3 regions of the Glutamicibacter sp. NPDC087583 genome follow, and region 2 is predicted to be linked to each of the others. Evidence: riboswitches for the same ligand, from Rfam matches in the RefSeq annotation. Region 2 holds a riboswitch; each other region holds the start of a gene.
What was found. Region 2 has a riboswitch for S-adenosylmethionine ahead of ACIOU9_RS15665 (ABC transporter ATP-binding protein). Riboswitches for the same ligand answer to the same signal wherever they lie in the genome.
Positions count from the first base shown of each region.

Region 1: another riboswitch for S-adenosylmethionine. It lies ahead of ACIOU9_RS12135 (flavin reductase family protein); the one in region 2 lies ahead of ACIOU9_RS15665 (ABC transporter ATP-binding protein).
Region 3: another riboswitch for S-adenosylmethionine. It lies ahead of ACIOU9_RS11000 (OsmC family protein); the one in region 2 lies ahead of ACIOU9_RS15665 (ABC transporter ATP-binding protein).

Region 1 is NZ_JBIUWY010000004.1:132,052-139,020, reverse strand. It holds gene ACIOU9_RS12145 (ZIP family metal transporter) at 1-696, opposite strand, end outside; gene dnaB (replicative DNA helicase) at 758-2,113, opposite strand; gene ACIOU9_RS12135 (flavin reductase family protein) at 3,182-3,682, opposite strand; SAM riboswitch class IV at 3,777-3,893, opposite strand; gene ACIOU9_RS12130 (long-chain-fatty-acid--CoA ligase) at 4,271-5,878, shown strand; gene ACIOU9_RS12125 (PaaI family thioesterase) at 5,894-6,316, shown strand; gene ACIOU9_RS12120 (dihydrofolate reductase family protein) at 6,387-6,969, shown strand, end outside.
Region 2 is NZ_JBIUWY010000007.1:92,371-99,339, reverse strand. It holds gene ACIOU9_RS15670 (acyl-CoA dehydrogenase) at 1-1,121, opposite strand, end outside; SAM riboswitch class I at 1,137-1,228, opposite strand; SAM riboswitch class I at 1,496-1,597, shown strand; gene ACIOU9_RS15665 (ABC transporter ATP-binding protein) at 1,603-2,424, shown strand; gene ACIOU9_RS15660 (aliphatic sulfonate ABC transporter substrate-binding protein) at 2,510-3,532, shown strand; gene ACIOU9_RS15655 (ABC transporter permease) at 3,602-4,366, shown strand; gene acs (acetate--CoA ligase) at 4,423-6,384, shown strand; gene ACIOU9_RS15645 (BCCT family transporter) at 6,465-6,969, opposite strand, start outside.
Region 3 is NZ_JBIUWY010000003.1:402,265-409,233, forward strand. It holds gene ACIOU9_RS10970 (hypothetical protein) at 1-452, shown strand, start outside; gene ACIOU9_RS10975 (hypothetical protein) at 455-1,090, shown strand; gene ACIOU9_RS10980 (TM2 domain-containing protein) at 1,143-1,931, shown strand; gene ACIOU9_RS10985 (hypothetical protein) at 2,096-2,695, opposite strand; gene ACIOU9_RS10990 (SDR family oxidoreductase) at 2,933-3,703, shown strand; gene ACIOU9_RS10995 (L-idonate 5-dehydrogenase) at 3,693-4,748, shown strand; gene ACIOU9_RS11000 (OsmC family protein) at 4,825-5,376, opposite strand; SAM riboswitch class IV at 5,408-5,529, opposite strand; gene ACIOU9_RS11005 (DEAD/DEAH box helicase) at 5,670-6,969, shown strand, end outside.

The DNA of each region.
Region 1 (6,969 bases), on a different contig from region 2:
CGAGGTCACCAGCAACCCGGTGTAGTCGTGCTCCACCTTGTAGGCTTCCGGGATCATGGTGTCGGCGATCATCGTCAAGATGCCTCCGGCAGCGACCGCGGTGGCGAAGGCCAGCACTTCACCGGGCATGGATTCCAGCAGCAGCGCTCCGAGGAAGGCAGCGATGCCGCAGGAAATGGCTATCGATCCCCAGAGCAAAACGATCGAGGACCCCTTGCGCCCGGACGCTTTCATCTGTGCGGTACTCGCCAGTCCCTCGGGGACATTGGAGATGAATATGGCGATGAGCATCGCCGGATTAATGCTCGCGGTGGCGACCACGGAAAGTCCAAGGGCCACGGACTCGGGAATGCCGTCGATGAGTGCACCGACCGCGAGCGCGGTTCCCGATGACTCCTGCTCTCCTGCGCGCTGCGCCTGCCGCTTTGAGGTTCTCCAGGCCAGCAGCCGGTTCGCGCCGAAATACAAGGCAGCGCCCACGATCACGCCGCCCAGCGTCGCAACGAGGCCGCCGGTTTCATAGGCTTCGAGCACCAGCTCGAAGGCCAGTGCGCTGACCAGGACCCCGGCACCGAAGGCCATGATGGCGCTGACCCAGATCTTGGGGATCTTCAGCCACCAGGCCGCGCCGGATCCCAGCAACAGGGCCGAGCCGGCCACAGTGCCCCACAGCAAAGCCTGCATCGAAGCGAACATGGCACCCACTATAGCCAGCAATTCGCTGGCTTAGTAGGTGCCATATGAGTTCTGACTGGGACTAACCCTCGGTGGACATGTTGTTGAAGCGCGAGTAGTGGCCCTGGAAGGCCACGGTGATGGTCTTGGTCGGACCGGCACGGTGCTTTGCGATAATCACGTCAGCTTCGCCCGGACGGTTTTCCTTGTCGTAGACGTCATCACGGTGCAGCAAAATCACCATGTCGGCGTCCTGCTCAATCGAGCCCGATTCGCGCAGGTCCGAAACCATTGGCTTCTTGTCGGTACGCTGCTCGGAACCACGGTTCAGCTGCGACAGCGCAATCAACGGAACGTCGAGTTCCTTGGCGAGCAGCTTGAGGTTACGCGAGAACTCGGAAACTTCCTGCTGGCGCGATTCCACACGCTTGCCCGAGCTCATCAGCTGCAGGTAGTCCAGGATGATCATGCGCAGCTCATTGCGCTGCTTGAGGCGACGGCACTTGGCACGGATTTCCATCATGGACATGTTCGGCGAATCATCAATGAACAACGGGGCTTCGTTCAGCCGGCCCATGGTCGTGGCGATCTTGGTCCACTGTGCGTCTTCCACCGAGCCCTTGCGCAGATCCTGGAGCTGGATGGATGCTTCGGCCGAGAGCAGGCGCATCGCAATTTCATTGCGGCCCATTTCCAAGGAGAAGAACACGGTGGCCATATTGTGCTTGATGGCAGCAGAACGGGCGAAGTCCAGCGCGAAGGTTGACTTGCCCACCGCAGGACGGGCGGCGATGATGATCATCTGGCCGCCCTTCAGGCCCTGGGTCAGCTCGTCGAATTCATAGAATCCGGTGGGCACACCGGTAATGCCATCGCCCGCGTTGGCCGCGTTCTCGATTTCATCAACGGTGTCTTCGATGATGTCCGAAAGTCGCACGTAGTCTTCACTGCTGCGGTTCTCGGCCACCTTGTAGACCTCTGCCTGGGCTTCGTTGACGATTGCGTCAACTTCACCATCTGGCGAGTAGCCCATCTGGACAATACGCGTTCCAGCGTCAACCAATCGGCGCAGCACGGCGCGTTCGCGCACAATTTCTGCGTAGTACCCGGCGTTGGCTGCAGTTGGAACCTGCTGGATGAGATTGTGAAGGTAGGCGGCGCCACCAATGCGCGAGATTTCGCCGCGCTTGGTCAGCAAGTCGGCTACGGTGACCGCATCGGCTGGTTCGCCACGACCGTAGAGGTCGACAATCGCCTCGTAAATCGATTCGTGGGAGGGACGGTAGAAGTCGGTGCCGCGAATGGATTCAACGACGTCAGCAATGGCGTCCTTGGAGAGCATCATGCCACCGAGGACCGACATCTCGGCCTCGATATCCTGTGGCGGCTTGCGCCCTGCGTCGGAATCTCGTCCTTCGTAAACCGGCTCAGCACTCATTGCAGACACTTCCATCCCCTATTGACCCGCTGGGAAAAATTATCCTTGCCTCATGGCAACGCTTCATCGTGTCAGTCGATACGGACATTTGGATGTCAGGCGCCTGTGGATATTTCTCTCCCGAACCCAACACTAGGGCTGTTATTAACAGGCGTAAACCTCATTATCCACAGAATATGTGGATAACACTCCTCTACCTGTGGACTTCCCTGTTCACAGTCTGGGGAGAACTCTGTGGATTACCCCACTCTACGTATCATTAATATCTGTTGACTTGGTTGTTTGTATTCGCACACCTGTGGACAGAAACTTAATTCATTGAAGCTCACGCCAACCGACCCAAGGTTATCAACACCCTTAATCGCCCAGTTCCCGGGGTTTTTCAGCCTTTGTACACATTTGCCCACGTCTTGTCCACAGTTTTGTGGATAACCTTGTGGATACTGGTGAATTTACAAAACCCTAAGTCACCGTGGATTAAATTCGCCAGCAAGGCCGGATCTTCCAGTAGTCCACAATCGGCTAGGGTTTCTGCGTTCGGGGGCGGTGGATAACTTAATGTGTGCAACGACTCGGCGGGCGAACCTGGATCAGCGACTGGGCTGCCGGCGCACTCTCGCCACTTCGCGTCCGCGACGCGCGCCAGTGAAGACGCCATAAAGCGCCGGTTTCATTTGTGATGCGCAGCCTTTGCATGGCTCGGAAGCCCCATGCGAGGGTTGCCGGCAATTCTCTGCCGCTCTGGTCCAGCGTGCAGCGAGGATCCATGAGCTATCTGCGTGGTTCTGTTCGACGGCCCAGACGGGTGGCGGATATGGCGAGTTCAAGGTTTCTCGCGACAGATACTTTGATGACGAGGTTATCGCCAAATGCCTGGGGCAGCTGGCCCAAGAAGGCAGGCCATGAGATTGCCAGCCATCTTGCCACGTCTTCTGGGTGGCGTGAGAGAACGGGCATTGCCGGTGTCGAGGGCTGCGGGGAACGGCTCAACCCGCCTAACCGGAATTCAAAAAGCTCCGGCCAGATCGATGTTTTGATCTGGCCGGAGCTTTGGAAGATGCGAAGCGCTTATACGAGCTCAGGAATCGGCAGCGAATGGAACCGCGAATCATGGAAGATCTGTGGCGAGTGCTCGGAGGTGCGGTGCCCGTGGACTTCCATCAGGACTACCCAGTGATCCCCCGCTTCGACCTCGTTGTAGATCGAAGTCTCCAACCACAACGTTGAGTCGTTGACGAAGAGCGCGCCCTGATCCGAGGAATAGGTATCGATTCCGCGGAACCGGTCGCCATTTTTCGAGGCAATCTGAGCGCAGACACCATCATTGCGTTCGCTCAGCACCGAGACGCCAATGCGGCCAGCTTCGCGCAGCTTTGGCCAAGTGTTCGAGGACTTCTGCACGGCGAACATCACCAGTGCAGGTTCGAGGGAAACTCCCACGGTAAACGATGAAGCGACAAGTCCCGTCTTCACGCCATCCAGTTCTGCACAGAGGGCGGCTACCCCTGATGGATGCTGAGCGAAAACCTTGCGCAGGGTCAACGGGTCAAGTTCAAGATTCAATGACATGGCTCGATTCCTTTGGGTCTTGCCCACCGCGCAGTAGCCTGCAAGCATTGGCTTCTCGTTACTCGAAGCCGCTTGGGCTGAAGTTCCGCGCCGTGTGCGGTACTTGTTCCAGCACATTTTGCGTGGAACCGAATCCTCACCTGGAGCACCCCACTACCGTTGAGAGGGTTGCCGATCAGCAAGCCAGGGCTTATAGCTGATGCTCTTGATTCTGTTTAAAACGATATGGCTCATGACGAACAGCCGTCAAACATTTCACTTCGCAAATCGCAATATTCGACGCAATATTCGATCCAGGGCCCCACCAGAAGTCCTTGGGCAGCCTTTTATTCGCTATGCGCCGCGCTTCTTGAACCCCTCGGCCCCCATGATCGCAGCAGGCTTCCGCCGCCCTTGATTCGGCAGAACACTAACGCCTCCCCTGGGCTCGGGGCCCTGGCGCGAATCCCCTACCGCCCACCGTAATGAAACTTGGTTTCCCGGCATGACGCTGAGGTTCATGCCACTATTGGTCATGGAGTGCATTGAGTCACACTCCTGCTTATTGTTCTCCGTAACCATCGATGACGATTGAGGAATAGCCACACCATGGTAGAGATTCAGGCCAACCATTCAGAATTGACCCCACTGCGTTTCTTGGAACGCACAGTCGAGGCCTATCCGAAGAAGACCGCCGTCATCCATGGAACTCGCATCTTCTCCTATGAAGAATTCGAAGCACGGGTGCACCGCTTTGCCCAGGCGCTGAAGGCTCGCATTGAGCCGGGCGACCGCGTGGCCGTGCTGGCACCGAATACTCCCGAAATGCTCATGGCGCATTACGCCGTACCGCTGTCAGGCGCAGTCCTCGTTGCCCTGAACACCCGACTCTCGGCCCACGAGCTGCAATACATCATTGATCATTCTGCTGCCAAGCTGATGCTTGCCGACACAGAGCTGTTGGAGAACACGAAGACCCTGCGCCGCGAGAACCCAACGCTGGAGGCGCTCATCGAGATCACCGATGACCAGTACGCCGGAGAACGTCCGGACGTGCCCGTGGACGCCACCTTGGACGAGCTAATCGCACAAGCCTCGGATGAAAGACTTCCCTACGCCATCGCCGATGAGCGGGCTCCGATCACTCTCAATTACACGTCGGGCACCACCGGCAAGCCGAAGGGCGTGCTCTACTCGCACCGCGGCAGCTACCTGAACTCGTTGGGCGAAGCGCACCACCAGGGCTTCACGGCCAAGACCCGCTACTTGTGGACCCTGCCGATGTTCCACTGCAACGGCTGGTGCACTCCATGGGCCGTCACCGCAGCGGGAGGAACCCACCTGTGCCTGCGCGGCGTGCGCGAAGATTCCGTTTGGGATGCCATCGAGAATCTTGGAACCACCCACTTGTGCGGCGCTCCGACCGTCTGCTCCATCATCGCCGACTCCACCCGCGCCCACCAGCTCGATGCGCCACTGCGCATCACCACCGCAGGAGCTCCCCCGTCCCCGGCAATCATCTCCAAGCTGCAGAAGCTGGGCATCGAGGTAGTCCATGTATATGGCCTCACCGAGGTATACGGACCGTACACGGTGTGCGAGTACCAGGATGAGTGGGATGCCCTCGATGGCCCGGACCGGGCCGCGAAGCTCGCCCGCCAAGGCGTTGGCATGATTACCGCCGAGTCCGCACGCATTGTTGACGAGAACATGAACGATGTCCCGGCGGATGGACAGACCATGGGCGAAATCGTGCTGCGCGGCAATAACGTCATGATCGGCTACTACCGCGATGAAGCGGCCACTACCCAAGCTTTCCATGGCGGCTGGTTCCACACCGGCGATCTGGGTGTCATGCACCCGGATGGCTACATCCAGGTGCGCGACCGGGCCAAGGACATCATCATTTCCGGCGGCGAGAACATCTCCACCATCGAGGTGGAGCAGGCGCTGGCCTCGCACCCTGAGGTGCTGGACCTGGCCGTCATCGGCATAGCGGACGAGAAATGGGGCGAGCGTCCGGTGGCATATGTCATCCGCGCCAGCGGATCCTCCCTGGACGCGCAAACGCTGATTGAATTCGCCCGCGAAAAGCTGGCCGGTTTCAAGGTGCCGCGCACCATCGTCTTCCCGCAGGATCTGCCGCGCACCTCCACTGGTAAGGTGCAGAAGAATGTCCTGCGCGCCCAGGCGCTAGAAGCCAGCACACCGAACTAGCCCGAGGATCACCAATTGGATAACCCAGCACCACGGATTCCCAACAAGTCCAGCCGTTTCAGCGAAAGCATCGGACTGGAATTCGATGAAATCACAGCCACTGAAGTACGCGGCCACGCGCAGTTGGACGAGAACCACCACACCCCCTGGGGCGTAGTCCATGGCGGCGTGTACACCTCGATCATCGAGAGCGCAGGATCGGTGGGCGCCAGCTACGCGGTGGCCGAACGCGGGCAATTCGCAGTCGGCGTGCACAACGCCACCGACTTCCTGCGCCCTTCCACCGGAGCACGGGTCCAGGTGATCGCCACCGCGCTACTCCAAGGGCGCACCCAGCAGCTCTGGGAGGTCATCATCACCGATGAATCCACCGGCAAGCAGCTATCCCGCGGCCAGTTGCGCACCCAGAATGTGGATTTGCCTGAGAATCCGGCCTAGCTGGTTTTCACACCGCGAGCACGGGCGTACGGTAGATGGCATCTAACGCTCAAGCTCCAGGAGATTCGCCATGAGTGCGACCTATACCTTCGATGTGTTCAGCAGCCTCGATGGCTTCGGCAGCGCCGCCGGCGATTGGGGCGGCTACTGGGGAAAACAGGGGCCAGAGCTGTTAGCTCACCGCCTCGCGCTCTACACTCCGGCTTGCCGCATGGTTTTCGGAGCCAACACCTTCCGTCTCTTCAGCCGCTTCTGGGCAGAAATCGAGGCGAATCCCGAGGTTGAAGACGCGTGGGGTGTGGCCCTGCACGACAAGCCCGCCACCGTCATCTCCACCACCCTGGAAGAGCCGCTGTCCTGGCCAAACCCCACGCTGGAGCGAGCTGATGCACTGGAAGTCGTCGCACAGCTCAAGGAAGCTTCAGATGTGCCGCTGCGCTCCCACGGCTGCTTGGCGATGAACCATTCCCTGCTGGCGGCAGGTCTTGTGGACTTCATCCAGGTGACCATCTTCCCGGTACTGACCGGGCATAGCGGTTCTGCCCCGGTACTTGGCGGGGTCGATGACTACGATCTGGAACTTGTCGAGTCCAAGCTGCTGGACGGACGGATCCAGGAACTGACTTATCGCCCGACGCGCCATCAACCAGCGC
Region 2 (6,969 bases):
GCCAGTGGCTGCACCACGGTTTGCGCGCGGTTGGCGGCCAGCTCGCATACTGCGTAGCGTTCCTCGTCGTTCAGTCCCGGATCGCCCAAGGCGGCTTCAACTTCAAGGACTGCGCCGATCACCACGGAGTCGGCAGCGAAGGACTCCGCGGAAACTTCGCCCACCAGCTGGAGGACCTGGGGTTCCTGGTATACCGGCACCCCGGTTCCAGTGGTGAAGATGCGGGTGCGCGCCTGCACCGCGTGACGCAGGTCGTTCAGTGCGGCGCGGGCGATGCCCGCCTGCACGGCCATGAGCACCAGCTGGAAGATCGCCGCTTCGGAGTCATTGGTCTGCTGCGGCATGAAGCAATCCACCGGGACCTGGTGGAATTCGGTGGTGCCGGTTCCGGTGAGGCCCTGGCCGAACCCATCCCAGTCGTCGAGGATCTTGACGCCGCTGCGCTGGGTGGAGACCACGGCGATCTGGCGGCCGGCGAGCTCCGGGTGGGCCACCGCAACGGTGGTCCAGTCGGCAAAAATGGTGCCGGTGCAGTAGTACTTTTCACCGTCGATCACCCAGCGTCCATCCAAGACGCTGGCCTTGGTGTTCAAGGTGCCCAGGGCGTTGCCACCGCGTTCGGTGTAGGCGTTGCCGATAATCTGCCCGGCAGCGATGCGAGCGACCCACTTCTTGCGCAGTTCTTCGTCGTCCAGCACCAAGACATTCTCAACGAATGCGATATGCGCGCGCCACAGCTGGCCTACGTGGGAGTCCGCCTCGGAAAGCTCGATGAGCAAGCGGAAGACATCCACCAGCCGTGCACCATAGCCCCCGTCGGCAACGGAAAGGCGCAACGCACCGAACCGCTCGCGATTCAGCAGGCCTACCTGCTCGAAAGGAAGCACGCGGTTCAAGTCGCGGTCCTTGGCGGTTGCAGCGATCTGCGCAAAAACGGGACGGAAGATTTCGGCCAGCCGGTCGTATTGCTCATCCGCACTTGGTCCGGGGGTGATTTTCAGCAATTGCCTAGTCGGCAACTGTTCTTCAAACTTGTCCAGGTCCATTGCGGTGGCCTGCGAAGGGTCACTGAGCTGGTTGAAGTCCAGTCCGAGGGCATTGTGCGATTCACCAATAGGCATCAGGGTTCTCAATTCTTTCCATCGGTCCTGGCGGTAGCACCGTCCCGCTATTGGGGTGGTTGCTGCGGCGTCGTGGAGCCAGATCTCTCAGCCGCTCTGGATGGGTCGTAATTCATTTGTAACGGTAATAAACCGGTGATTCCAACCCGCGAAGTCACATTTCGTCCCAGTGCCGGCAGTGCCCATCTTCAAATTTCACAGCCTATTCCGTGTCCTGCCGAAGATGAGTTGCAAAGTTTTGCTTAATGTCGAGCAAACCGGCCTGCAATAAAATAAATAACGAAATTTCTGGGCAATGTGACGTAGTTGTCGAAGATTTTTTCATATTACGCGAGATTTGCGTTCAAATCGTTCGACTCGTTGTAATGGACACGTAACCATCCCGAGCGGCCGAGAGATCTGGCTCGTTGACGCCGCAGCAACCACCTTTGGAGTTTTGCTCTGCAGGCCGGTGCTACCGCCAGGACCGATGGAGATGAACATGACTCTTTCCTTTGCAGCGCCCGAGGCAGCTCCCGTTGTCTCAGCTTCAAGCGCCCTGGACGTGCAGTTCAGCAACGTGTCGCGGACCTTCACCACCAAGATGGAAAACCGCACCGTCCTGGCCGATATCAACCTGCAAATTCCAGCAGGTCAAGTCGTGGCCATTCTTGGAGCCAGCGGTTGCGGAAAATCCACGCTGCTGCGTTCAGTATCGGGCTTGGACCACCCCACCACCGGCACCATCCGCACCGGCACCCGCGAGGTCACCGGCATCAACGAGTTATGCGCCGTTGCTTTCCAGGAGCCCCGGCTGCTGCCATGGCGCTCGGTTCGCCAGAACATTGCACTGGGCCTGGCACCGGAAACCGATAAGCGCTCCGGCAACGCGCTGATCGAGGAGTTGATCGAGCTGACCGGTCTGAGCCATGCAGCCAGCTTGCGCCCACGCGAGATCTCCGGAGGCATGGCGCAGCGGGTTTCGCTGGCTCGCGCGCTGGCTCGGCGCCCGGGTGTATTGCTTCTTGATGAACCCTTTGGCGCCCTCGATGCGCTGACACGCTTGAAGATGCAGGATCTGCTGCTCTCGATTCACGCATCGTTCCCCACCACCGTTCTCATGGTGACCCATGATGTGGACGAGGCGTTGACTCTGGCTGACCGCGTGATTGTTCTGGGGCGAGGCGCTGGGCATAGTGCAGCGGGCGTCATCGAAGATCTGTCCATCTCAGCTGGGCATCCACGCCGGCATACCGATGAAAAGTTCGTTGCAGATCGCCTGCACCTATTGCGCCTGCTCGGCGTCGACCCAACCAACCATTAGTCCCGGCCACGCCGTGGGTCCCGAACCATTCGTCCCCTTTGCCTTTTCACCTACACCGCTTGCACGCACAATTCTAGGATTCTCCATGCTTTTGAACCGTCTCACCCGCCGCACTGCATTGTCCGCCGCCGCCTTGATCGTTGGCGCAGTTGCCCTGACCGGCTGTGCTGGCGAAAACGCTACAGCCTCCTCGGATGGTCAGACCCTGTCCATCGACTTTGCCACTTACAACCCGCTGAGCCTGGTACTCAAGGAAAAGGGATGGTTGGAAGCAGCCGCCAAGGAGCAGGGCGTAAATGTCGAATGGATCCAGTCCGCAGGTTCCAACAAGGCCAATGAAGCTCTTCGCGCCGACGCAATCGATGTTGGTTCCACAGCCGGTTCCGCTGCGCTCCTGAACCGTTCTAACGGTGCACCCATCAAGACCATCGCACTGTATTCGCAGCCGGAATGGGCGGCCCTGGTAGTGGATAAGGACTCGAAAATCGAGTCCGTTGAAGATCTCGCTGGCAAGACCGTGGCCGCTACAAAGGGCACCGACCCATACTTCTTCCTGCTGCAGGCGCTGGAATCCGCGGGCTTGAGTGAAGCTGACATCAAGCTGCAGAACCTCCAGCATGCCGATGGACGTACCGCCCTGGCCAACGGCTCGGTTGATGCCTGGAGCGGTTTGGATCCGATCATGGCCGCTGCCGAAAAAGACGGCGCGCAACTGGTTTACCGGAACTTGGATTTCAACACCTACGGTGCGCTGAACGCTCGCGAAGACTTCATTGATCAGAGCCCCGAACTCGCCCAGCTCGTTGTCGATGCCTACGAAAAGGCTCGTGGCTGGGCAGCTGACAATCCCGAGGAAACCGCAGAAATCCTGGCCGACGTAGCAGGGCTCGAACCAGGAGTTGCTGCCACCGTCATTGAGGAACGCTCCAATCTGGACGTTCCGGCAGTTCCCGACGCCAAATTCACTGGAGTCCTGAGCAAGATTGCTCCCACGCTGGTCGCTAGCGGCGATGTCTCGGAGCAGGAATCCGTTGATGAAGCTCTGGAAACCCTCATCGATGACCAGTTTGCCGTCAAGGCAGACGCAACAAAGATCTCCGGAGAGTAACCAGCCATGAGTCCCACTAACGTGGCTGGAACCCGCGGAAGCCAAACACCTGCCAAGCAGAAGGCCAGCATGGCCGCAACGATCCTGCGTGCCCCGAAATGGCTGCTTGCGCTGGTCTTGCCGCTGACCACCCTGGCTGTGTGGCAATTTGTCACCGTTACCGGAATCGTTGCTCCGTGGACACTGCCAACTCCGGGTTCAGTGGTTTCTGCTGCCATTGAGCTCTTCCAGGATGGCGAACTCGGAAAGCACATCGGCATCTCCACTCAGCGTGTTCTTCTCGGTTTCGCCTTCGGATCATTGCTGGGCTTGGCGCTGGGTGCGCTTGTCGGGCTGTCCAAATTGGCAGATGCATTTCTGGGACTGAGCATCAGCGCCCTGCGTGCAGTCCCTTCCTTGGCTTGGGTTCCGCTGCTGGTGCTCTGGATGAAAATGGGTGAAGATTCCAAGGTCACACTCGTGATCATTGGTGCCTTCTTCCCGGTCTTTACCACCGTCGCCTTGGCGTTGCGCCATGTCGATGCCCACCTGGTCGAAGCAGCCCGCGCCTTCGGGTTGAAGGGATTGAAGCTGCTGCGCACCGTCCAGCTGCCCGCAGTGGTCCCTTCGATCTTCTCCGGACTGCGTTTGGCACTAGCCCAAGCTTGGCTCTTCCTGGTCGCAGCCGAACTCCTCGGCGCGTCAATGGGCCTTGGCTTCTTGCTCACCGACTCGCAGAACAACGGCCGATTGGACCGCCTAATCATGACCATCGTGCTGCTGGCCGTCTTTGGAAAGATCACCGATGCCCTGCTGTCGATAGCAGAACGCTGGGCTATCAAGCGCTGGACCTGAAACCGGACCAGCTAGTACCCGCTGACAAAACTACCCCTCACCAAAGAAAGTTTGCGATGACCACCGAATTGGCAACAACCTCAACTCAAGTTTCAGAGGCAGCACGCCAGGAATTCTGGGACGAAGCGGCGAACCTCTTGGATTGGGACACCCCGTGGCACACCACCAGCCGCATCATTCCGGCCGATCCGGATGCCAAGCGCGGACCGGAAATTTCTTGGTACCTCGGCGGCAAGCTGAACGCCGCAGTGAACTGCGCCGACCGCCATGTAGCTGCGGGACGCGGCCAGAAGGTCGCACTGTATTTCGAAGGCGAGCCCGGTGACCGGGTAGCCGTCACCTACAAGAATTTGCAGGAGCGGGTCTCCCAGGCAGCCAACGCCTTGGAATCCCTGGGTGTGGTGAAGGGCGACCGCGTGGTCATTTACCTGCCGGTGCTCATTGAAACAATTGTCATCACCTTGGCTTGCGCCCGCATCGGCGCCATCCACTCGCTGGTCTTCGGCGGGTTCTCCGCCGAAGCGCTGAGGTTCCGTGTGGAGGACACCAAGGCAAAGGTCCTGGTCACCACCGACGGCCAGTTCCGCCGTGGCACTTCGGTTCCGGTCAAAGGCAACGCCGATGCGGCCGTTGCCGGCGAGAACGAAATCGAAAAGGTCCTGGTTATCCGCCGCACCGGCGACGAAATCCCGTGGACCGAAGGCCGCGACATCTGGTGGCATGAGGTGGTTGATACCCAGTCCACCGAGCACCACGCGCAGGCATTCGATGCGGAAACACCGCTGTTCATCATGTACACTTCGGGAACCACCGGCCAGCCGAAGGGCTTGGTTCACACCACCGGCGGGTACCTGACGCAGGCGGCCACCAGCTACAACCTGCTGTTCGCCAACCCGGACGAGTCCCAGCGCGCCAAGGACGTGCACTGGTGCACCGCCGACCTCGCCTGGGTCACCGCGCATACCTACGAGATCTACGGCCCGTTGGCCAATGGCGTCACCCAGGTAATCTACGAGGGCGTCCCCAACGCCCCGCACCCGGGCCGCCACTTCGAGGTCATTGAACGCTACAAGGTCACCAGCTACTACACCGCTCCCACCTTGGTCCGCTCGTTGATGGGCTGGTTCCCGGATGGCATCCCGGCCCAGTACGATCTGTCCTCGGTGAAGATCGGCGGCACTGTGGGTGAAGCCGTCAATCCCGAGGCATGGAAATGGTTCCGCCAGCAGATCGGCCGGGACAGCGAAGCAGGACTGCCGATGGTTGACACCTGGTGGCAGTCCGAATCCGGCGCGACCGTGCTTTCTCCCCTGCCGACCGATGGACATTTCAAGCCAGGCTGCGCCGCACGCGCGCTGCCGGGCATCTCGGTGGACATTGTCGACGATGGCGGCCTGAGCGTGCCAGCCAACCAGCAGGGCAATATTGTCATCACGCGCACTGGCCCGTCGATGGCCCGTACCGTATGGGGCAACCCGACGCGCTACTACACCAGCTACTGGGAACAATACGTAGAGCAGGGCTGGTTCTTGGCTGGCGACGGTGCCCGCTTCGATGAGGACGGCGATATCTACATCCTGGGCCGCACCGACGACGTGATCAATATTTCCGGCCATCGGCTTTCCACCATTGAAATCGAATCGGCATTGGTCACCCACCCCGGCGTGGTGGAAGCCGGCGTTTGCCCCACCCCGGATTCCAAGACCGGACACGCTGCAACCGCCTTCGTGGTACCGCTGGACAAGACCCTGGTTGCCGAGTCGCCTGACGAGCAGCTCGTTGCACGGCAGGCCGAGTTCATTGCTGAACTCCGTGATACCGTCGCGGTGCAGATCGGCCCGATTGCCAAGCCGCGGGAAATCGTCCTGGTTCCGGATGTGCCCAAGACCCGTTCGGGCAAGATCATGCGCCGCCTGCTCACCCAGCTGTTCGAGGGCACCACGCTCGGCGACACAACGAGCCTGCAGAATGAGCCGTGCATTCCGGAGATCAACGCGATCTGCCGCGCGCGCGGCTAATCGCTGCTCCCAAGCCCCTTGGGGTTAAACAAATGAAGCTTCTTCCCCGGCTGGGGAAGAAGCTTCATTTGATTTGCCGGTTAGGAATCCCCGGCCGTTGGCTTCTGGCTCTGGCCATCGGCCGCGCTGCCCTTGCCGTCCTGCACCGGGTCAGCGGTGGCTTCGGTGGCGAAAAGCTTCACTTCGGAGGCCCTTCCCTCGGCCCTGACCAAAGGGATTTCGGTGGTCATCAAGCTGAACTGGCCACCCTCATGGCGGTCAACCGCCTGGCCCACGGACTGCTCCAGGACCTTTCGAGCCACCTTGCCGCGAAGCACCAGCGGATCCTTGCTCAGGTCCTTCCACAACGCCACGCAGAGCAGGAGCATCACAATCACGAATGGCAGCGCCGAAACAATAGTGATGTTCTTCAGCCCGGTCAATGCCTCCGCCGGATGATCGCCGCCAGCCAGCAGCATCACCGCGGCCACAGCGCCGGTGGCCACGCCCCAGAAGATCACGGCCTTCTTGGATGGCTCTTCAGCGCCGCGTTCGCTGAGCGCACCCATCACGATCGAGGCCGAGTCTGCGCCGGTCACGAAGAAG
Region 3 (6,969 bases), on a different contig from region 2:
GCCCGAAGAAATCTTGGCTCATACCGGCCAGCGCTGGCCTGGCCATCGGAACTGTTTTGGGATTGGCGATCGGGTTCTCCGCCGCAGGCGGTTCAAGCGGTTCCCGTAACGCATTGTCCGATGCGCAAAACGGCAGTGCATTGAACCAAGACGTCATCGACCAAGCCGTTGAAACCTGCGGCATCGACCCTGAAGGGTACAACCTCCTGGACGGTGGGGCAGCCATCGAGCTGGATACCGAAGGCGAAGACTACTTGGACAGCGGCACCTCCAACCTCATTGCCTACTACTGCATGCTCAATGAGCTGGGCGTACCGGAAGTCACCCAGCAGAAGATGGACCGCACCCGGGCTCTGGACGGAACCCAGAGCGACACCTGGGATTCGCTGCAGGCCAGCTGGTCCTACCACCCGGACACCGGCGTCAACGTGCTCATCGAAGGAGCGAAATAGCCATGAGCGAGAATCAATCATCATCGGCAGTCCCGGCCGAGACTGTGGACAAGCCAGAGAGCAAGAAGAAACGCTGGGGGCTGGTTCTTTCCTCGATCCTCGGCGTCGGAGCCTTAGTTGGCGGCGTGTTCTGGGGAATGAACCTCGTCGACCCGAAGGAATCCGAAGAGTATTTGGCCCTGTCCGAGTCGCATTCAGCGGTCGCAGCGGAACGGGATTCGCTCCAATCCGACTTCGACGAGCTTGAAGCCGGGATCGCCGGCAGGGAAGAAGCCGTGGAGGAACGCGGCGCCGCCCTGGATGAACAGGCCGCCAATCTGGATACGCGTGACCAGGAGCTCCAGGATGCAAAAGACAAGGTCGTTGCCCGCGAAAAGGCGGTCGGAAAGATTGAGGCCGAACAACTGGAAAATTCCGTCGAGGACGGCGTATGGACGGTCGGCAGCGACATCAAGGCCGGCACCTATCGCGCCAAGGAAGCTGTGGGCAGCGACTGCTATTGGGCAGTGGTCAAAACGGGAACCAATGGCAGCGACATCATCGACAACGGCATCCCTGGCGGAGGGCGTCCCGCCGTCACGGTCAAAAGGGGCCAGGACTTCGAATCGAAACGCTGTGGCACCTGGGTGAAGCAGTAGAAGCCCGTACACCAAACATCAGTGATCATCACCTACTCTTTTAGGAGCCATCATGAGCTATACCAATGCACAACCTTCGCCAATGGGGCAGTATCCCGCACCTTACCTTCCGCCGAAGTCTTTCATGACGACCTGGTTGCTCTCCCTGCTGCTAGGTGGACTGGGCGTTGACCGTTTCTATCTGGGCAAGGTGGGCACCGGCCTGCTGAAGCTGCTGACTTTCGGCGGTTTCGGAATTTGGTCCCTTATCGATCTCATCATCATCCTTTCCGGTGGCATGACCGATAAGTTCCGTCGCCCGTTGGAGGGGTATGCGCAGCACAAGAAGCTGGCATGGATCATCAGCATCGTTCTGATCGCCATCGGCGCAGTGATTGGAATCAGCACCGGGGTCTCTGCCGGAAAGGCTGTGGATCAAGCGGTCACCAACACACCATCTGTCGTTAAAGAACCAACCATCGAGGCTTCGGCGACTGCTGCAGCAACTGAGCAGGCTGCTGTTGAAGAAGAACCCGTGGCAGAGGAACCTGCGGAGGCCACGTGGCAGGAGGTCGTTACCCTCGATGGAAAGACCGACAAGGCCAGCAAGGTGTTCGAGCTCACCGGGGCTGAAGCCCGGATGACCTATTCCTTCAAGGGGGGCGAAGACATGTCCCTTGGCGCGATCTACATTCTCACCGAGGGGACGGATCTGATGAAGGACGGCGGGCTTCCCGAAGCCATGATTGACGGTCCGGTTAGCGAAGAAACGGCTCTGCACAAGACCGCGGGCAAGTACTTCCTGGATGTGAACGCTGCAAACTTCGACGGCTGGACCGTCACCATCGAAGAAAAGCGCTAACAGAGATTCCGAGGCGGATCATTTGGGAGAAACTCCTCGGAAATGTGCTCCGGTGGGAACTCTTATGGGGAAGAGGACCCACCGGGGTTTGGACAAAGGTAGTCGCCCACGCAAGTCTTGGACTTACGTGGGCGACTATCCGTTCGTAGCATCGATTCTTGAAGTTATCGTTGGTTGCCCAAAGCGAACAAGGCTTGGTCGATTTCTCTGGCCGTCCACGTTTGGTCATGTTCATCAAGGAGCTGAATGAGAACTTCCACTTCTTGCATGTACCGGCGGTACCGGCCGCGACTGTTTGCCAACTGAATGCCGAGGAGCGTCAAACCATGGTGCGCACGGCGATCGTAAATGGCCATTCGTTTCGGTGCTGCGGCGACGATGACCGCTGAAGCTAGTGCGTCACCGGTGGTGAACCCGGGCAATGCTCCTAGAGCGCTTCGTGATTTCTCGGCGGCTTCCGGAACACTGAGCAGCTCGTCATTCGCGTACTTGAGTACGTTTTCAGTGGCCTCACGTACCTCTAGGTCCGGGGTGTTCATGAGCTTCTTTGCCCACTTGGTGTCGGCTCTGAGCCGTTTCCATAGAAGCAAAGAACCAATGTCAGCTTTCCCGAGGGAGCCGGTCTTGGCAAATCGTTCCGTCACCTCTTCAAGAACCTCGTCGTAGTGTTCTGAAGTGTCGCTCGTGTAGTCTTCGTGCGCTCGGGAAAGCTGAATCCAAAGAGGGATTTCGCTACCCTCAGTCAACGTCGTCGATGAGTCCATGATCCTATCCTGACATCAATATTTGAAGACGTGTAAGTCCCGATGTTCAGGGCATCCGAGATGTTCTGACGCTTGCTGAAACTGAAGCTCTTAAATCCTACTTTTAGCTGTCTTGGGCATCATAAGTCTGATATGTTTTAGGGAAGCGACGGGGCTGATTTTTCGGATTTAACAGCTGGTTCATACCGCTGATGAGTTCCCGTCGATGTACCATCGACACTTCATGCGAGGGAATTCATGAGCCAACTTTTTGACCTGTCCGGACGGCTGGCCCTGGTCACCGGATCCTCCCGCGGCATTGGCCGCGAACTTGCCCGTGCCCTGGCCGAAGCCGGAGCCACCATCATCCTGCACGGCCGCGATGCGCAACGCTTGGCCGAAACTGCCGCCGAATTCGGCACCCGCTATGGCGCCGAGAGGATCCACAGCGTCTGCTTCGATGTCACCGATGATGCCGCCGTGCGCGAGAACATCGCCGCCATTGAAAAGAACATCGGCCCCATCCGCATTTTGGTGAACAACGCGGGCATCCAACACCGCGTGCCCATGCTGGAACTGGAAGTCGCCGACTGGCAGCGCGTGATCGATACCAACCTCACCAGCGCCTTCCTGGTGGGCCGAGAAGTCGCACGTGGCATGGTGGAACGCGGCGAAGGCAAGATCATCAACATCTGCTCGGTGCAAACCGATCTGGCCCGTCCCACTATCTCCGCCTACACCGCAGCCAAGGGCGGACTGCGCAACCTCACCCGCGCCATGACCGCGGAATGGGCCTGTTCGGGACTGCAAATCAACGGCATCGCACCGGGCTACATCCACACCGAAATGACGCAGAATCTGGTGGATGACGAGAAATTCAACTCCTGGATTCTTGGCCGCACCCCGGCGGCCCGTTGGGGTACCGTCGAAGACCTGGCCGGACCAGCAGTCTGGTTGGCCTCGGACGGATCGAACTACGTGAACGGTCAGACCATTTTCATCGACGGAGGCATGAGCGTTGTCGTCTAATTCCCTCGCCACCAGCACGTTGGCCGTCGTGGCCCATGCAGCCGGTGATTTGCGTATTGAACAAATCGAGCTGGCAGCGCCGGGAGCAGATGAAGCACGCGTTGCCATCGCTTACGGCGGTATCTGCGGATCAGACTTGCATTACTGGAGCCACGGCGCCGCCGGGGAATCGATCCTCAAGGCTCCAATGGTTCTCGGGCATGAAATCGTCGGCACCATCATCCAGGCCGCCGCTGACGGCAGCGGGCCGGCAGCCGGAACCAAAGTCGCCGTGCACCCGGCAACACCAGGTGAGACGGGGGAACCCTACCCGGCCGACCGCCCGAATCTCTCCCCGGGGTGCACCTACCTGGGCTCGGCCGCCCGCTACCCGCACACCGAGGGCGCATTCGCCCGCGAAATGAACCTGCCATCACGCATGCTGCGTGAGCTGCCTGCTGGCTTAGCACTGCGCGATGCGGCACTGGCAGAACCGGCTGCGGTTGCTTGGCATGCGGTGTCGCGCGTCGGCGAAGTCGCCGGCAAGAAGGCGCTGGTTATTGGTGCTGGCCCGATCGGAGCTCTCGCTGTAGCAGTGCTTAAACGAGCCGGGGCCAGCGAAATTATCGCGGTAGACATGCACGCCAAGCCGCTGGAGATTGCCAAGCAGCTCGGTGCCACCTCCACCCTGCGCGCCGATGGCCAGGAAGCAATCGCCCAGGTGGGCGCGGACGTGGTCATCGAGGCCAGCGGCACCTACCGCGGATTGGCCTCCGCGGTGCGCGGTGCCGTGCGCGGCGGTCGAGTGGTCATGGTCGGGTTGCTGCCCTCAGGAGAACAACCCGCACTCATTTCGCTGGCTATTACCCGCGAGCTGGAACTGGTTGGTTCCTTCCGCTTCAACGACGAAATCGACCATGTGCTTGCTGCCCTGGCCGACGGTTCACTGCAGGTTTCCGAGGCGGTAACCCACGAGTTCCCGGTCGCCGATGCGCTTGAAGCCTTCGAAACGGCCAAGGATTCGGCTCGCTCCGGCAAAGTCCTGCTGAACTTCCTGGGGCAATAGTTGGCTTCAGCTAGAAGTGCACCGCGGCGGCCCCTGAAGTCGGGGGCCGCCGCGGTGCTTTTTAGTTCAGCGAACTCTAGTTGGTCTCTGCGATGCTTACCGCGGTTGTCACGGGCACCGGATTGGCGAAGAGGTCCAGCACCGGGCAGTGTGCATCCACTGCGCGGCGCAGTTCTTCATAGCGTTCAGCTGATTCCGGTCCGGCAATCCGGATGTCCAGATCCACCGACGAGAAGCCGGGGCGGATGGTCTGGTCGATGCCGAAGAGTCCGCGGACATCGAGGTGGCCATTGGCCTGGATCTTCACGTCGTCCACCTGGATGCCGAGGTTCTGCGCGTACAAGCGGTAGACCACAACCTGGCAGGAGATGAGCGCTCCGAGCGCGTATTCCACGGGGCTTGCGGCCAGGTCGCTGCCGCCCAGGGCAGCTGGCTCGTCGACCTGGAAGGTGTGCTTGCCGGAGACAATGTTGCTGGCTACCGAATCGAAGCCTTCGCCCTCGACGGTGAAAGTCAATTGGGCACTTTGCGGGGCAGCCGAAATTCGTTCGCCCCAGCCCTTGCCTGCTTCCTGCAGGCGCTGTGCGCGGTCTTCGGATACGGTTGGGGCAGATGCTGCATTAGTCATGGGGAATTGATCCCCTTTCTGGCGCAAGGGGCGCCATCGCTTACGCATCTTGGCGTTCAAGATGCGTCGAATCTTCACCTGGGGCACCCCGCACAATGACGCAGGAGGGTTGCCGTCCACTCAGCCAGGGCTCAAAGAGTGGAACTCGTGATTCAGTGATTAATTTCTATCGGTTGCAGGGCCCGCGGGTAAAGGGCAGAAGTAACTTTTCGTCACCGGGCATCTTGCTTTCCGGCTCGCTAAGATGGAATCTAGCTCTCGGGCGCCCACTGCACGAACAATGAACGGCGAGTATGGAATTCCAGCTGACACTTTCTGCGGCCCAGACCTTGGTGACCGAATCCGAATACAACCTGGGCCAATTCCTGTGTGATTCCGGAAAAGTGCAGATCGCCAACCGGGTAATGCGCCCGGGATCTACGCGCATCTCCGGTGTGGTGCTGCGCGAATCGGTGATGGCCCAATTGGAAATCACCGCGGGCAATATCAGCTTCACCAGCTTCTGCGGCAAGCATCCGGGGGTTCAGTCCTGTGAAGACGTCGCCGCCTTGCTCATTGAGGTCACCACCGAAGAAGACCAGGGCTTCTTCGTCTCCGACTCCGGGGTGGATCCCCACGCATGGAAACGCAATAGCAAGCCGCAGTGGGAACGCACCCTTGACCGTCTGCTTCCAGTCATTTCCGATGAGCCGCTGGTTGCCGAAGAACCGCTGGGATTGATCCTGAAAGTGGTCAGCGAACCGCGTTATGGCGGCGAGGACGCGCTGACCTTGCAGGCACGCCCGGCCCGCCAGGGCACCAAGAGCCCCTGGATCCAAACCGGGATCAGCTGGCGCAATGTCGCTTTTGATACGCGGTTCTCCAAGAAGCAGCGTCGTGCGGTCGTTGAACTGGACCGGTTGCGTGAACACGTTGAACAAGATACTTATCGCCATTCGTGGGATCCCAAGGAGTGGATCTCCTTGATGGATCTTCCAGGCCAGGACCTGCTGGATGCGTTCGAAGCCCTGCGTGAAGCTGGAGTGCAGATCGTCAACGGCGGTTCTACGGCCAAGGCCCCGGTGGAGTTCAGCGAGCAACCAGCCATGGCACACGTGGATGTGCGTCGCGGTGAACATGGCCTGAGCATGGAAGGGAAGCTGCGCGGGCCGAGCGAAGAGCACGTCTACCTCTTGCCCATAGGCACGCCGCCGACCTTGTTGGCTTACGCGTCCAGCCCCTTGCCGAAGGCCAGGGAAATCGGTTTGGCCCGGTTCGCTGAACCGGTCACGAAGGAACTGGCCACATTTATTGAATCCGGTGCGCAATCCATCCCGCAGGAAGGCGTTGAGCTTTTCGAGCGCCAGCACCTGGACCGATTGCGCCTGATGGCACCGTTGAAGAGCGAGGATGACAGCTACAGCATCCCTGTTCCAGCACGCCCCAGCCTCAAGCTGTCCCTGGAGAGCATCCGAACTCCGCTGACCGTGAGCTATTCCTGGGAGTACGCCTCCGCGGGCCCCCGCCAGTATGCCGTGGAAAAGGAAATTGCTGCTTCGGTGCAGGACAAGCTCGGCGCGCAGGCTTCCTTGGGGCAACTGACCTCTTCAGGAA